One region of the Agrobacterium sp. GW821-FHT14E08 genome, then DNA from elsewhere that is predicted to be linked to it. Evidence: predicted binding sites of a transcription regulator. Region 1 holds the regulator's gene; each other region holds the start of a gene.
What was found. The regulator PhoB, encoded in region 1, activates phosphate uptake and scavenging genes when phosphate is short. The targets are predictions, from matches to a motif close to TGTCATNNANCTGTCAT.
Positions count from the first base shown of each region.

Region 2: the regulator PhoB is predicted to act here: its motif matches at 2,303-2,319, upstream of AC1ROR_RS05620 (LTA synthase family protein).
Region 3: the regulator PhoB is predicted to act here: its motif matches at 2,202-2,218, upstream of AC1ROR_RS12240 (DUF1045 domain-containing protein).
Region 4: the regulator PhoB is predicted to act here: its motif matches at 1,725-1,741, upstream of AC1ROR_RS06565 (ceramide glucosyltransferase).

Region 1 covers NZ_JBXAPJ010000002.1:468,366-471,942, reverse strand. Annotated here, with positions in the region: gene pstB (phosphate ABC transporter ATP-binding protein PstB) at 1-150, shown strand, start outside; gene phoU (phosphate signaling complex protein PhoU) at 247-972, shown strand; gene phoB (phosphate regulon transcriptional regulator PhoB) at 1,004-1,687, shown strand; gene AC1ROR_RS11000 (GcrA family cell cycle regulator) at 2,073-2,606, opposite strand; gene AC1ROR_RS10995 (aspartate aminotransferase family protein) at 3,037-3,577, shown strand, end outside.
Region 2 covers NZ_JBXAPJ010000001.1:1,137,917-1,141,493, reverse strand. Annotated here, with positions in the region: gene AC1ROR_RS05625 (DUF1003 domain-containing protein) at 1-188, opposite strand, end outside; gene AC1ROR_RS05620 (LTA synthase family protein) at 304-2,244, opposite strand; gene AC1ROR_RS05615 (NAD+ synthase) at 2,467-3,577, shown strand, end outside.
Region 3 covers NZ_JBXAPJ010000002.1:716,924-720,500, reverse strand. Annotated here, with positions in the region: gene phnN (phosphonate metabolism protein/1,5-bisphosphokinase (PRPP-forming) PhnN) at 1-281, opposite strand, end outside; gene AC1ROR_RS12245 (alpha-D-ribose 1-methylphosphonate 5-triphosphate diphosphatase) at 278-1,414, opposite strand; gene AC1ROR_RS12240 (DUF1045 domain-containing protein) at 1,411-2,109, opposite strand; gene phnE (phosphonate ABC transporter, permease protein PhnE) at 2,387-3,577, opposite strand, start outside.
Region 4 covers NZ_JBXAPJ010000001.1:1,327,574-1,331,150, forward strand. Annotated here, with positions in the region: gene AC1ROR_RS06545 (cold-shock protein) at 1-336, shown strand, start outside; gene AC1ROR_RS06550 (DUF192 domain-containing protein) at 336-818, shown strand; gene AC1ROR_RS06555 (BON domain-containing protein) at 878-1,126, opposite strand; gene AC1ROR_RS06560 (DUF982 domain-containing protein) at 1,340-1,609, shown strand; gene AC1ROR_RS06565 (ceramide glucosyltransferase) at 1,827-2,969, shown strand; tRNA gene AC1ROR_RS06570 (tRNA-Pro) at 3,023-3,099, opposite strand; gene AC1ROR_RS06575 (ETC complex I subunit) at 3,366-3,577, shown strand, end outside.

The DNA of each region.
Region 1 (3,577 bases):
ACCCACTCCATGCAGCAGGCGGCGCGTGTTTCCCAGCGCACGGCCATGTTCCATCTTGGTCATCTTGTTGAGGAAAACGAAACGGACAAGATGTTCACCAATCCGGATGACCAGCGCACGCAGGATTACATCATGGGCCGTTTCGGCTGATCCCGGCCGGCGCTTTATCGAAACCGAACAAGACTGGTGCCTCTGCCGTGCCCGCTTCCGGGTCCGCGCATGCAGGCCAAGCCGGAGGACTAGACCGTGACACAGACAACGACCCATTCGCATATCCTGTCGGCCTATGACGACGAATTGAAGTTTCTGACGCGCCGTATCGCCGAAATGGGCGGTCTTGCCGAGCAGATGTGCGGCGATGCCGTGCGCGCGCTTGTCAATTCCGATGCCGCACTCGCGCAGAAGGTCATTTCCGACGATACAATTCTCGACCACGCCGAACGCGAAATCGGCGACAAAGCCATCGTCACCATCGCCAGGCGTCAGCCGATGGCGGCAGACCTTCGCGAGATCATCGGCACCCTGCGTATCGCCGCAGATCTCGAACGCGTCGGCGATCTCGGCAAGAACACGGCCAAGCGCGTCATCGCGGTTGCCGGAACCGGCGTGCCGCGCAAGCTCGCGCGCGGTATCGAGCATCTATCGGAACTGGCGCTGGTGCAGCTCAAGGAAGTCCTCGACGTCTATTCCACGCGTTCCGCCGAGAAGGCCAATGCCATTCGCGAGCGCGATGAGGAAATCGACGCCATGTACACGTCGCTCTTCCGTGAGCTTCTGACCTACATGATGGAAGATCCGCGCAACATCACCACCTGCACGCATCTCCTGTTCTGCGCCAAGAACATCGAGCGTATCGGCGACCATGCCACGAATATCGCTGAAACGATCTACTACATGACCACCGGCAGCCAGCCGGAGGGCGAACGTCCGAAGGACGACAGTTCCAACACTCTCGGTTCGGTGACCGAGTAACAGACAGGCAGAAGCTTGCGGAGTTCAGTATATGGTGCCCAAGATTGCAGTTGTGGAAGACGAGGAAGCGCTGAGCGTCCTGCTTCGTTACAATCTCGAGGCTGAGGGATACGACGTCGACACGATACCCCGTGGCGATGAGGCGGAAATCAGGCTGCAGGAGCGTATTCCGGATCTTCTCATCCTGGACTGGATGCTGCCCGGCGTATCCGGTATCGAACTCTGCCGTCGTTTGAGAATGCGGCCGGAAACCGAGCGCCTGCCCATCATCATGCTGACGGCGCGCGGTGAGGAAAGCGAGCGGGTTCGTGGTCTTGCCACCGGCGCCGATGACTATGTCGTCAAGCCGTTCTCGACCCCGGAACTCATGGCCCGCGTCAAGGCCATGCTGCGCCGGGCCCGTCCCGAGGTTCTCTCGTCGGTGCTGAAATGTGGTGATATCGAACTGGATCGCGAGACTCATCGCGTTCACCGCAAAAGCCGCGAAGTGCGCCTCGGCCCGACGGAATTCCGCCTGCTTGAGTTTTTGATGACATCGCCGGGCAGGGTCTTCTCCCGTTCACAATTGCTGGATGGCGTCTGGGGTCACGATATCTATGTCGATGAGCGCACCGTCGACGTGCATGTCGGACGCCTGCGCAAGGCCCTGAATTTCTCCCATATGCAGGATGTCATCCGCACCGTGCGTGGTGCCGGATATTCGATGGAAGCCTGAGCGGAACTGAAACCTGTAGTTTCATTCGGATTACGCAGAAATCAGAAGGCCCGAAACCGGAATGGTGTCGGGCCTTTCGATTTTGAACTTTCCGCAAACAGGGCGCCCTCGTCCTTTTTAGAAGGGCGGCAGATGGTCCGTTGAAGTCCGGATTAAGTGGTGAAACCTGACATGCATGAAAAAGGACGCGGCATGCCGCGGACGAATTCAGAGCATTTGCAGCAAGGGCGCGTTGCAGCTGTAAGTTCGCAGAGCGCGCAAGAGCAAGGATTGGCAACGCTTCTTGAACAAAACGTGCTCCAAGTCGGAACCACCTTGGGTTTTGCCATAAAAAAACGGGCCCGAAGGCCCGTAGTTTTTGAGTGCTGATAACGTGCCGCAACACTCAAGCCTTGCGGCGCTCGCTTACCGGCTGATAGGCGAGCTTCGCATGGAACTTGCAATAGGGCGAGGATTCCAGCGCTTCACAACCGCAGAAATGGAAGTCGTCCTTCAGCGGATCGCCAACCGGCCACTTGCAGGTGCGCTCGGTCAGTTCCGTCAGCGTCAGGCGACGGGAAATCGGCGTGACAACGTTTTTGGAAGGAACGTAATCGAGAACCTGTGCGGTCTCGATGTCAATCTCCTCATGCAGCGCCGTTGCCGCGTTCGAACGGGTGAGAACCCGCGCCGGGGCTGCGTTGACGCGGCCTGCGAAAGTCGTCGTGCGCGGGGCAGGTGCAGCGGTGCGCTTGGGCGCGGAACGCGCCGAAGTGACCGGACCGCCAGCCTTGACGCGTCCCGGCAGGTTGAGACGATGGACCTTGCCGATTACGGCATTGCGGCTGACACCGCCCAGCTGCGCTGCAATCTGGCTGGCGCTAAGCCCCTCGGACCACAATTTCTTGAGTTTTTCGACTCGCTCGTCTGTCCAGTTCATGCCGCTTCTCCGCTTGTCGCGTGTATTTTCGGCAGAATCCTTCTCCGTCTCGCGGGCGTGCCGCAAGCGTGGTTTCCGCCGGATTTTTGGTGACTAGTTCCGCCGCAATGCAGTCTAGTAATTAGCGATTAACCTAGTGCCACGCAGACTCCGTGGCAAGAGTCGGGGGAATCATCTGGAATCGATTTTCCGGTTTTCCCCAACTTGCTGGCGAGTTGAGTCTGAAAGGCAACACCTTGGGGCTCGCCGGCCGCCACCTACTAGGGCTTGAGAAGCCCGGGAAACGCGGACTTTTGTTGACATCGGCAAACGAAGTGACAATAGTGCCCCTGCCGCCGCGAGGCGGCATTTTTGATTTTCAGGCGAGGGATAACCCTTGAAGCCTATTGACAACCGTTGACAGCGCATCTGCGCAAGGAGTGATACAGCCATGGCCGAAGCCGCCGCGCCATTGTTTGATACGTTTTCCAGAGCCCCCCTGCGCTTTGAGCGCGGTGAGGGCGTCTGGCTGTTCACGGAAAGCGGCGAACGATATCTCGATTTTGCGGCCGGTGTCGCCGTCAACTCGCTGGGCCATGCCCATCCGCACCTTGTGGATGCGATCAAGACGCAGGCCGAGAAGGTCTGGCACGTCTCGAACCTCTATGAAGTGCCGGGACAGGAAAAACTCGCCAGGCGCCTGACGGAAGCGACTTTCGCAGACAAGGTGTTCTTCACCAATTCCGGCGCGGAAGCACTGGAATGTGCAATCAAGACCGCGCGCCGTTATCACTATTCGAAGGGGCATCCGGAAAAGTTCCGTATCGTGACCTTCGAAGGCGCGTTCCATGGCCGCACGCTTGCGACGATCGCCGCCGGCGGCCAGCAGAAATATCTCGAAGGTTTCGGTCCCAAGGTCGAAGGTTTCGATCAGGTGCCGTTCGGCGATGTCGATGCCCTGAAGGCAGCCATCACGGCCGAGACGGCCGCAC
Region 2 (3,577 bases), on a different contig from region 1:
CCGCCGACCTTGGCGATATTGTCGGCCAGCCTGTCACCGATACTTGCGCCGGCCGAAAATTCCGCATTGATGTCGCTCGAAACCAGCTTTTTCTGGTGCGACAGTTCCAGAATGCGGCGCTCCACCTCGCCGATCTCGCGCGAGGAGCGTTTGAAATGCGAAACGATATAGTCGGAGATATCAGTCACGGCGTTTCTCCGTTGCAATGGTGCGGTGCGGGCTGCATCGAGATAAACCCGCATGGTGGTGAAATTCAAACGATTTCCACCACCATGCGGTTCACGCGTCCCGTGCCGAAAACCGTCAGACGGCGGGCGTGCCCTCATTCACCCAGTTAAAACCGGGGAAGAAGCGCTCGCGGCCATATTGCTGGCCGAACATCATGTCGAATTGCAGCAGGCGGTAGTCGCGCACCACGTCAGGAATGGAATTGGGCGCGATCGACCAGTCGGGCAGGGCCTTGCCGTCGGTCGCCACCAGCATATGCCGGTCGATGACGGAAAAGGCCTGCTGCACTTCGCCCAGCGTGCCGGTATAGAAGGGATCGGAGAAGCCCGCAGTCTTCAGCACGTGATAGGGCAGAAGCGCCGGGCTGATGGTGCCGATATTCTTGCGCACGCCCTTCTTCGAGGACCAGACGACGAGCGGTGTCTCATGTTCCTTCTTCATCACCTCCAGCGGCGCGCGGCGGCTGGCCACCATGCCGGGCATGTAGCCGCTTTCCACGAAGGTCTGGCCGAGCGGCGGCAGGTGATCGCCGAAGAGGACGATGATGGTTTCACGGTCGCGCTTCTTGGCCCAGCGCATCAGTTTCAGAAGGGCCTCGTCGGCCTCCACCACCCCTTGCGAATAGGTCGCGAGCGCCTGCGATGCCGAAGGAGAAAGATCGCCTTCCACGCCGACGGTATCGGCGGCATAACGGCCCGCCTCGTAGGGGCCGTGTCCCTGCAGGGTGACGGCGAAGAGGAAGAGCGGGTTGCGGGCCTGCTCGGCCGTCGCCATGATCTCGTCCATCAGCGCGTCGTCAGAGGCAAAGTTGCCGCGTTTTTCCATGGCCGGCAGCGTCTCTTCGGAACGGAATTCCTCGAAGCCGAAATTCTGATAGACCTGCTTGCGGTTCCAGAACCATTCCTGAAACGGATGCATGGCGATGGCCGAATAACCCTCGCCACGAAAGAAGCTGGCAAGCGAGGGCACCGGGCGGCGGATATATTGCTGGTAGGGAATGCTGCCATAGGGCAGGAAAGCGTTGGAAAAGCCGGTCAGCGCCTCGAATTCCACATTCGCCGTCATGCCACCGAACTCGGGGGAAAAGACATTGCCGGACTGTTTGGCGCGAATGGTCGGCATCGGATCGGCCGAGAGCTTCACGTTTTCAAGCCGGGTCGGATCCCAGAGCGATTCGCTCATCAGCATGATGACATCGGGGTAATCGCCCTTGTTGGCGGCAAAGGCGGCGGGCTGCGCCGTCAGGTCGGCAATGCTGTTTTCACCGTAACCCTGCGGGGCGGACACATTCGCCATCGGAATGTTGAAGGCAAAAGCCATCAGGAAGCCGTTGTGGCGGTAATTTTCCTGCTGGTCCCACATCATGGGAATGATGTTGAGGCGATCGCGTACCCAGGAGTAATGCGAATAGTCCATCAGCGAGGCGAGGCTGGCCAAAAGCGGCAGCGCCAATGCAAGACCTGCGGCGCGTTCACGCCAGTTCAGGCCCGGAGAATAACGCCGCGCCAGAAGCCAGAGGGCGGCCAGCGCCGCAACCGTGGCGAAAAGGCCAAGCCCGACCAATACCGCCGTCAACGGCTGGGCCTTCAGCATGGTGGGCAGCAGCTCGAGAATCTGCCGGCCAAACAGCAGGTCGGAAGGATAAAGCGGATCGGAGAGATAGGTCTGTTTCTGTGCGGAAATCAGTCCCGTCAGCACGCAAAGCGGCGTAACCGCAATGAGCGACAGATAACGACGGCCAAGAATGGAATCCAGCGCCACCAGCAAAAGCAGAACGGCGGCAATGGTGGTCATGCCCGGGCGGGCGGACGAGGTCAGGAACGCACCGACATCATGGAGCGAACCGCGGGCGATCCACTCCAGCGCCACGACCAGCACGATGGATGCGACCGTCAGGTTGGCAAGCGTATAGGCCGTGCCCGAAAGCTTCGAAAGGCTCCTTGTCCATGCAGGCGAAAAGACGACAAAAGCCTTTTCGGAAGCCGTTGTTTTTGGCGCCGAATCTCTCAAACTCATACTCCGGTATTGCAGGCGGCACGACCGATCCGGGGAGGTGAATCGGGTGTCGCAAAAGTGTCATGTAACTGTCACATAAGCGCGATGAACGCGACATGAACTTTGCGCAACCTGGCGGGTGCGGCGATAACCTTAGCGTGAACGGGCGCCTGCCATGCGTAACGGGCGTCGCCATGCAATTGCCGCGTTGCGGAGCGGGCACGGGCGGGGTATTGAAAAGCCATGAGCGACAGACACGATATCCAGAACCATCTCCGGATTGCCGTCGGGCAGTTCAATCCCACCGTTGGCGACGTGGCGGGCAATCTCGCCAGGGCGCGCGAGGCAAGGGCCGATGCGGCGACGCAGGGCGCCGATCTCCTGCTTTTGACCGAGCTGTTCATATCCGGCTACCCGCCGGAAGATCTGGTGCTGAAACCGGCTTTCCTGAAAGCATGCCTGAAGGCCGTGGAAGAGCTGGCGGCGGAAACCGTCGATGGCGGGCCGGGCATCGTCATCGGTTTTCCGCGCCAGGGCGAGACGGGCCGGCACAATTCCGTGGCGCTTCTGGATGGCGGCAAGATCATCGCGCTGCGCGACAAGATAGACCTGCCGAATTATGGCGAGTTCGACGAAAAACGCGTTTTCGCCGAAGGGTCGATCTCCGGTCCCTATAATTTCCGTGGGGTCAGGATCGGCATTCCGATCTGCGAGGAAATCTGGAACGAGATGGGTGTCTGCGAAACGCTGGCCGAAAGCGGGGCGGAAATCCTGCTGGTGCCGAATGGTTCGCCCTATTATCGCGGCAAGCTCGACGTGCGCCACCAGGTGGCTCTGCGGCAGGTTATCGAAAGCGGCCTGCCTCTCGTCTTCGCCAACCAGCTGGGCGGACAGGATGAGCTGGTGTTCGACGGCGCAAGCTTCGGCTTTAATGCCGACAAGACACTCGCCTTCCAGATGAGCCAGTTCGAGGCGACGCTTGCCGTCACCGACTGGAAACGTACGGAAGAGGGATGGCGCTGCGAAAGCGGACCCTTCTCGAAAATTCCCGAAGGCGAGGAGGCCGATTACCGCGCCTGCATGCTGGGCTTCCGCGACTACGTCAACAAGAACGGTTTCAAGAGCGTGGTTCTCGGCCTTTCCGGCGGCATCGATTCGGCGATCTGCGCCGCCCTTGCCGTCGATGCGCTGGGCGAGGAGCGGGTGCGCTGCATCATGCTGCCTTACCGCTATACTTCGGAGGAATCGCTGAAGGACGCGGCCGATTGCGCGAAAGCGCTGGGCTGCCGTTACGACATCGTGCCGATCGTCGAGCCGGTGGAGGGTTTCCTATCGGCACTGTCAGATCTCTTCG
Region 3 (3,577 bases), 250 kb from region 1:
ATGCCGTATTTCAGCCCATGCGCCTGCCAGGAGACCGCAAAGGCGCCCTCATCCTGTAAGCGGTTGAACTCGGTCATGGACACGGCATCGTGGTTTTCGCCGCCCGCATCGCCGCTACGGGTAATGACCCGGCGGGTGAAGTGGAAGCCCGGCCGTCCGCACAATTGTGCCGCCGCATACTCCATCAGCGTGTCCTTGCCGGCCCCGCTCGGGCCGACAATCACGATCATGGTTCCGGGCGTTGCGCCGGCCCGCCGATTATCCTGTTCCTCACCGGTCATGCGACACGTTTGCCCTGACGCCAGACGGAACGGGCAACGGGAACACCATCTTCGCGGTGAACCCTGACGAGATCGGCCCGCAATCCCGATGCTATGCGGCCGCGGTCATGCAGGCCCACCGTTCGTGCCGGTGTAGCGGTGACCATGCGGAGCGCTTCCGGCAGGGTGATGGCTTCCACCTGGTCGGCGAGCAGGAACGGCGCGTAAAGCAGGCTGAACGGCACATAGTCGGAAGAGAGAACATCCAGCACGCCGAGCTCGGCGAGATCGCGTGCAGCGATGTTGCCGGAATGGGACTTGCCACGGACGATGTTCGGCGCACCCATCAGCACGCTCATGCCGGCACTGTGCGAAGCTTTTGCCGCCTCGACGCTGGTGGGGAATTCTGCCAGTTTCACGCCGTGTCCAATCGCTTCGCCCACATGGGCTTCGGTTGCGTCGTCGTGGCTTGCAACGGTTATGCCGCGCGCCGCGCAACGGGCGGCGAGATAGTCGCGGTGCTTGGCGGAAAATTCCGCCGATGCTTCCTGCCGCCGTCTGACAAATTCGGCGAAGGCCTCGTCGCTCAGTCCGCGCTTTTTCTGATAATAGAAGATGTACTGATCCATCGACTGGAACTGGCGCTGTCCCGGGGAATGATCCATCATCGAAATCAGCCGCACGCGTGGATCGGTTTCGAAATCTTCGAAATGTTCCAGCACATCGGCGGAGGCGACTTCGCAGCGCAGGTGCAGCATGTGGTCTGCCCGCAGGCGGTTCTGATCGGCCGCAGCCTCGATGGCGTCGGCCATTTCCCGCATTTCGCCCTTCTTGAAGCCGCCATCCTCGTCGGAGCCAAGCCGCAGGCAGTCGAACACCGTGGTGATGCCGGACGACGCCACCTGTGCATCATGAGCCTGGATGGCAGCGATCTTGTCCCAAAGCACGCCGGGGCGTGGCGAATAATGTTGTTCCAGATGGTCGGTGTGCAGCTCCACCAGACCGGGGATGAGGAAGTCGCCTTCGAGATCCTCTCCGGTTTTGGAGGCGCCTTCGCTGATATCGGCAATTTTGCCGTCACGGATCAGAACGGAACCCAGAATAATATCGTCTTCCAGAACGATACGGGCGTTGGAAAGGGCGTGCTCGGTCATGGGGTCGCATCTTTCTTTGGCTGCTGGCCAAGCGGGTGCCAGCGATGAACGGTAAAGGGCGCGCCACGCGTTTCTTCTATGAACAAAGCGAGGCCGGAAATGTGGAGGGGCTGATCTGTAAATTCGGCGAATTTCGCCGTGAGAATCTCATGCATGGCGGGCTGATCGCCCTCATCGATACGGCCGGTCAAAGTCATGTGAAAACGGAAGTCATCCATGACATGCGGATAACCCCAGAGCGACAGGTTCTGCCGCTGGCTTTCCGTCAGCATTTGTGGCCGCCGCCGGGCAATGTCGGTCTCGGACAGGGGCGCGCGAAACCGGTCGAAATGGTCAACGATCTCCGCGGCAAAATCCTGCAAGGGCTGATGGATGCGATCAGGGACCAGCGCGAAAAACGGTCCGAGTGCACCGACGACAATGCGCGGAACATCGAAAGCAGACTGGCTGGTGGCAAAGTCTTCCAGAGCGGTGATGAGGTCTGCCTCGCTGTATTTTTCAGCAAGCTCAAAAGGAGCCTTCAGCGTGGCGTGGAAACCGTAACGGCGGGGCTCTTCCGTCATTTCCGCATAGCTATCGTGGTCGTCATGCAGAGTGCCGGAAAACGCATCCCGCCCAAGCCAGCGCGATGCTGCTTCGGTTAGCGGATGATCTTTAGCCGGAGAAAAATAGATGGCGTAGCGCACGGTAAGCACTCTTCAGTGTCATGGAAAACCAAGGATGAAAAGCTATTTGGCGTGACTCGCCCGCTTCCCGCAAGGTCAGGAGTGCGAGGTAATCGCTTTCCGTGACAGAATGATGATGCAGCTGGAAAAAACTGCATTCGAAAAGCAGTCAGGCTCCAGAATACCTTGAAGATGCGCCACCATGTGAAGGCGTTTGCACGGCAAGAAAATTTGCTTCTGTGCCGAGCGAAAGCGGGAGGGCGAAAGCCGTGTGGCTTTCGCGTAAAATCCCGCTTCGGTGATGCGACTAGTGCTGTGTCTTCCCGATCAGGCGCGAGCGCAGGGAGTTCGAAATATGGTCGAACAGGAAAACAACGAACAGGATGAGCAGGACCATATAGGCGACCTTGTCCCAGTCGGCATTGGTGCCCATCGCTTCCAGGAGTTTCAGGCCGATACCGCCGGCGCCGACTGCGCCGATGATCGTGGCTGAGCGGGTATTGCTTTCCCAGAAATAGAGCGATTGGGAAATGAAGACTGGCAGGACCTGTGGAAGCACGCCGAAACGATTGACGGCAATCGGCGATGCACCGACCGACTTGACGCCCTCGCGCTGCTTGTCATCCACATTTTCCAGCGCCTCGGCATAGACCTTGCCGAGCGCACCCGTATCGGTGAAAAAGATCGCGGCGATGCCGGGGATCGGTCCCGGGCCGAAGCTGCGGGTGAAGAACAGGGCCCAGATCAGCATGTCGATCGAACGCAGGAAGTCGAACAGGCGCTTCATGCCCCAATTCGCTGCCTTGTTGGCGGTGATATTGCGCGCAGCGATGAAGGCGAGCGGCAGGGCAACGAGCGTACCGAATAGCGTGCCCACAAAGGCCATGACCAGTGTCTGCATCAGCTTGGAGAAGATATCGGCGTGCTGCCAGACGCTATTGTCAAGGAAATCGTCGGCCATATGGCCGATATTGGAGCGCTCCGGATCGAGCCTCTCTCCCCACAATGCCAGGGCAGCCAGTTCGCGGTAACCCTTGCCCCAGAATTCCGACTTGGTATCGAACAGGAAATTCGCCCATCCGAGAAAACGCCGCTGCACATAGACCTGGCTGGTGCGGATTTCCGCCTGACCGGCAAAACCGTAATGCACCAGAACCTTGTTGCCGTCCTGCTGGATTTCCTGCGGCAGACCTTCAGGCGCACGGGCCGCCTCACCATTGATGATGACGGGATAGTTCTTGCCGTCGACATAGACGTCCACCCGGGTCGGGGTGACATCGAGGCGATTTTCCGTGCCCGCATAGATCACGCTATAGCCGCCATCCGGCAGTGGCTGCAGCCAGTCGATCTTTGCATCGGCGGGATATTGCCCGCGGCTCGACCATTGTGCATCCACCTTGCCATCTTCGAAACGCAGACGCGGCTGTGCTCGCCAGGAATACCAGTCCTGAATATAGCTGGAGGCGCGATCCCAACGACCCTGCGCGAAGGTCGGCCC
Region 4 (3,577 bases), on a different contig from region 1:
GGTTTTCAGGCCTTCCGCATCCTGTCGATGGATCAGTCGACCGCCGTTCACCCGTCGCAGCTGCCGCCGGTGCGCACCCATGTGCAGGTCACGCCTTCAAGCGGGCTGGAGCGCGCCATCGTCAAGTGGTTCAACCGCACCAAGGGTTTCGGCTTTTTGACGCGTGGCGAAGGAACGGAAGATATTTTCGTGCATATGGAAACGCTGCGCCGTTTTGGCCTGACGGAACTGCGCCCCGGCCAGGTGGTGCTGGTGCGTTATGGCGATGGCGACAAGGGTTTGATGGCGGCGGAAATCCACCCGGACAACCCTGTCTCGGTCGGGATGTCGCACTGATGGCCGCGATATTGGGAAAGATTGCGAAAAGCGCCGTTATGGCGCTTCTTTTTTTCACACTCGCAGGCGTCGCGCAGGCTCAGCAGCAGACCTTTGCCTCCGAACCTCTGACGATCGAAACCGCCTCCGGCAAAAACCACGACTTCGTTGCGGAACTCGCCCTCAATAATGCCCAGCGCGAGCAGGGCCTGATGTTCCGCAAATCCATGCCGCTTGAAAACGGCATGCTGTTCGACTTTGGCAATGAGCGGGACGTGGCCATGTGGATGAGGAACACCCTCATTCCGCTCGATATGCTGTTCATCGCACGGGACGGGCGCATCACCCATATCCACGAAAACGCCGTCCCCCACTCGGAAGCGATCATCAGCTCCCGCGGGGCGATAAAATTCGTGCTTGAACTGAATGGCGGCACTGCCAGGCGTTATGGCATCAAGCCGGGGGACATGGTCCGCAGTGCCCAGATCGGCAACCGGAAATGATGTCGCCGCGTTAATACATCTGAAAAAGCCGGACGACACCTCGCCCGGCTTGCAGGATATTAATAAACCGGCTCGATATGGCTCAAAATCCGGCAATTGGAGATGGAGGCGGCAAGATTGATGGCGATATCGATCGCCTCGACCGAATCAGCCGTGCCTTCCAGATAGATCACGTCATTTTCGACGATTGCGGAAATCCGCGACTTCTCAAGTCCCGTTTCAAAGGCCAGCGCCGAAGTGATCGCCTGGCATACGCCAGCCATGCGGTCACCGAAGAAGCTTTCCTGAATACCTGACAAATTGAACATCTGCGTTCTCCTTCTTATGGACTTTACAACGCGCCAATAGCGGTTTTGTTCATCTCCGGTTCATCATTTCGTTCATCTTCCATTCATCTTGGAAAATTGGAACCCCCTGACCGATCACATTTTAGGTGATCGGGAACCATTTCGTGAGGCGGGCATTTCGCGCATGGGAGAGAAAACGGCCTTCAAGGCACATGAAACAGGGAGGAGAATGACATGCTGATAAACAGAACGGAGCCGTGTCACCACGCCTCGTGGATGAAGCCGGTGGCGATCCATCTGCCGCTCTGCGTCGCCGTGGAGATCTACAGCCCCTTGGTGGCGCTGGACATGCTGATGTACCGCTGGCCCGAGGAACACGGCCCGGAATATGAGGAAGCGCGCAGGAACTGCCTCGATGCTATCGCCGGCAGATGCGACATCGAAAAGGCGCGGGAATCGTTTCTCGTCGCAAGCAGTCACGCGCATATCCTGAACATCCACTAAAGTTCATTGGCACTGATGATGACTGGGCCCTTCTCGACGGAGGGCTTTTCTTTTGCCGCCGGACCTGTGTTACGGTGCCGTTTCCTGCACCCGCACCCTGCCCGCCTGTCCATGATGACATGTAACTGTCACTCAAACGTTATAATCGGCAGGAACGAATTCCATGGAATCGGTTGGCGGACAGACCGCCGAAAGCTTGGGAGTGGGACTGGCCAGCATGGAAACTGTTTTTGCCCTTTGCGCAATTCTGCTCCTCGCCTTCAATCTTCTCGGCATTGTTCTCGCCGGCTGGCGCCTGACAAGACGGGACGTTGAAAACGAGCTCGTGCGACAGAGACCGCCGGTCTCGCTGGTGGTCCCGCTGCGCGGCGTTGAAAACTTCACACCATTGACACTCGCCCGGGCTTTCGAGCTCGACTGGCCGGACTATGAACTGCTGTTCTGCGTCGCCGACGAATTCGATCCCGTGATCGAGGAAGTGCGAAAGGCAAGCGCCGCCTCCCCCACAGTGTCCGCACAATTGCTGATCGGCGACGACCGCATCAGCGCCAATCCGAAACTGAACAATTGCGTCAAGGGCTGGCGCGCCGCCCGCCACGAATGGGTCATTCTGGCCGATTCGAACGTGCTGATGCCGAAATCCTATATTGCGACCATGATGTCGGCCTGGCGGCGGGACAGTGGGCTCGTCTGCTCGCCGCCGCTCGGCTCCCGGCCGGCAGGTTTCTGGGCGCATGTGGAATGCGCCTTCCTCAACGGCTCACAGGGACGCTGGCAATATGCGGCAGAAGCGATCGGCATGGGTTTTGCGCAGGGCAAATCGATGTTGTGGAACAAACCGTTTCTGGAGGAACATGGCGGCATTCGCGCGCTCGCCGCCGAAATTGCCGAGGACGCCGCCTCGACCAAGCTGGTCAGAAATGCCGGCCGCAAGGTGCACCTGGTCTCGGCCCCCTTCGAGCAGCCACTCGGCCAGCGTCATGCCGGCGAGATCTGGTCGCGCCAGACCCGCTGGGCGCGGCTGCGACGCGTGACCTTCCCGCAATATTTCGCTCCGGAAATCCTCACCGGCGCGCTTCCCCCGCTTCTCTTCGCGCTCGCAGCCGCCATCGCGGCGGATGCCGACCTCACGCTCACCATTCTTGCCGTCCTTACACTCATATACGGCCCGGAACTGGTGCTGACTGCCCTCAATGGATGGCCGATATCTCTCCATACCCTGCCGGCGATGATCGCGCGGGATGTGATCATGCCATTTGTCTGGGTGCGCAGCTGGGTCGGCAGTGCGGTGGCCTGGCGCGGCAATGTCATGACGATCGGCACGGCCGAAAGTACCCTTGCCGGGCCATCAGCAGACTGAACAGAAGCTTGTTTGAAGAAGTTACGCCAGCAAGTTCATGTCTTGCTTTAAAATGGTCGGAGTGGAGAGATTCGAACTCCCGACCCTCTGGTCCCAAACCAGATGCGCTACCAGACTGCGCTACACTCCGCCGAGGCGATGGCTGGGGAATACACGGTTCACCCAAACTCCGCAACAGGGAAATTCATCTTTGTTCAGCCATTATCCCCATCGGCAAAACCTGGTGCCGCCGTGGCAAGCGCGCGAAAGGAAAGCGCGGGATAATCGTCTTGACTCTCACATGAAGTCGGTCCATTTCAAATTCAGCGTTCCTGACACGATTTGGTTATTCTATTCAGGTACGTGAATAGTAATCCGGGGTGCTACGCCCCACCGCCCAACCGGAGCAGTTTCGACATGTCTGCGAAGATTTACCGCCCTGCAAAAACCGCCATGCAATCCGGCAAGGCGAAGACCAATGTCTGGGTTCTGGAATTCGACGCCGAGGTTCCGCGCAAGATCGATCCGATCATGGGCTACACCTCCAGTTCCGACATGAAGCAGCAGGTCAAGCTGACATTCGAAACGCAGGAGCAGGCCGAAGCCTATGCACAGCGCAAGGGCATCGA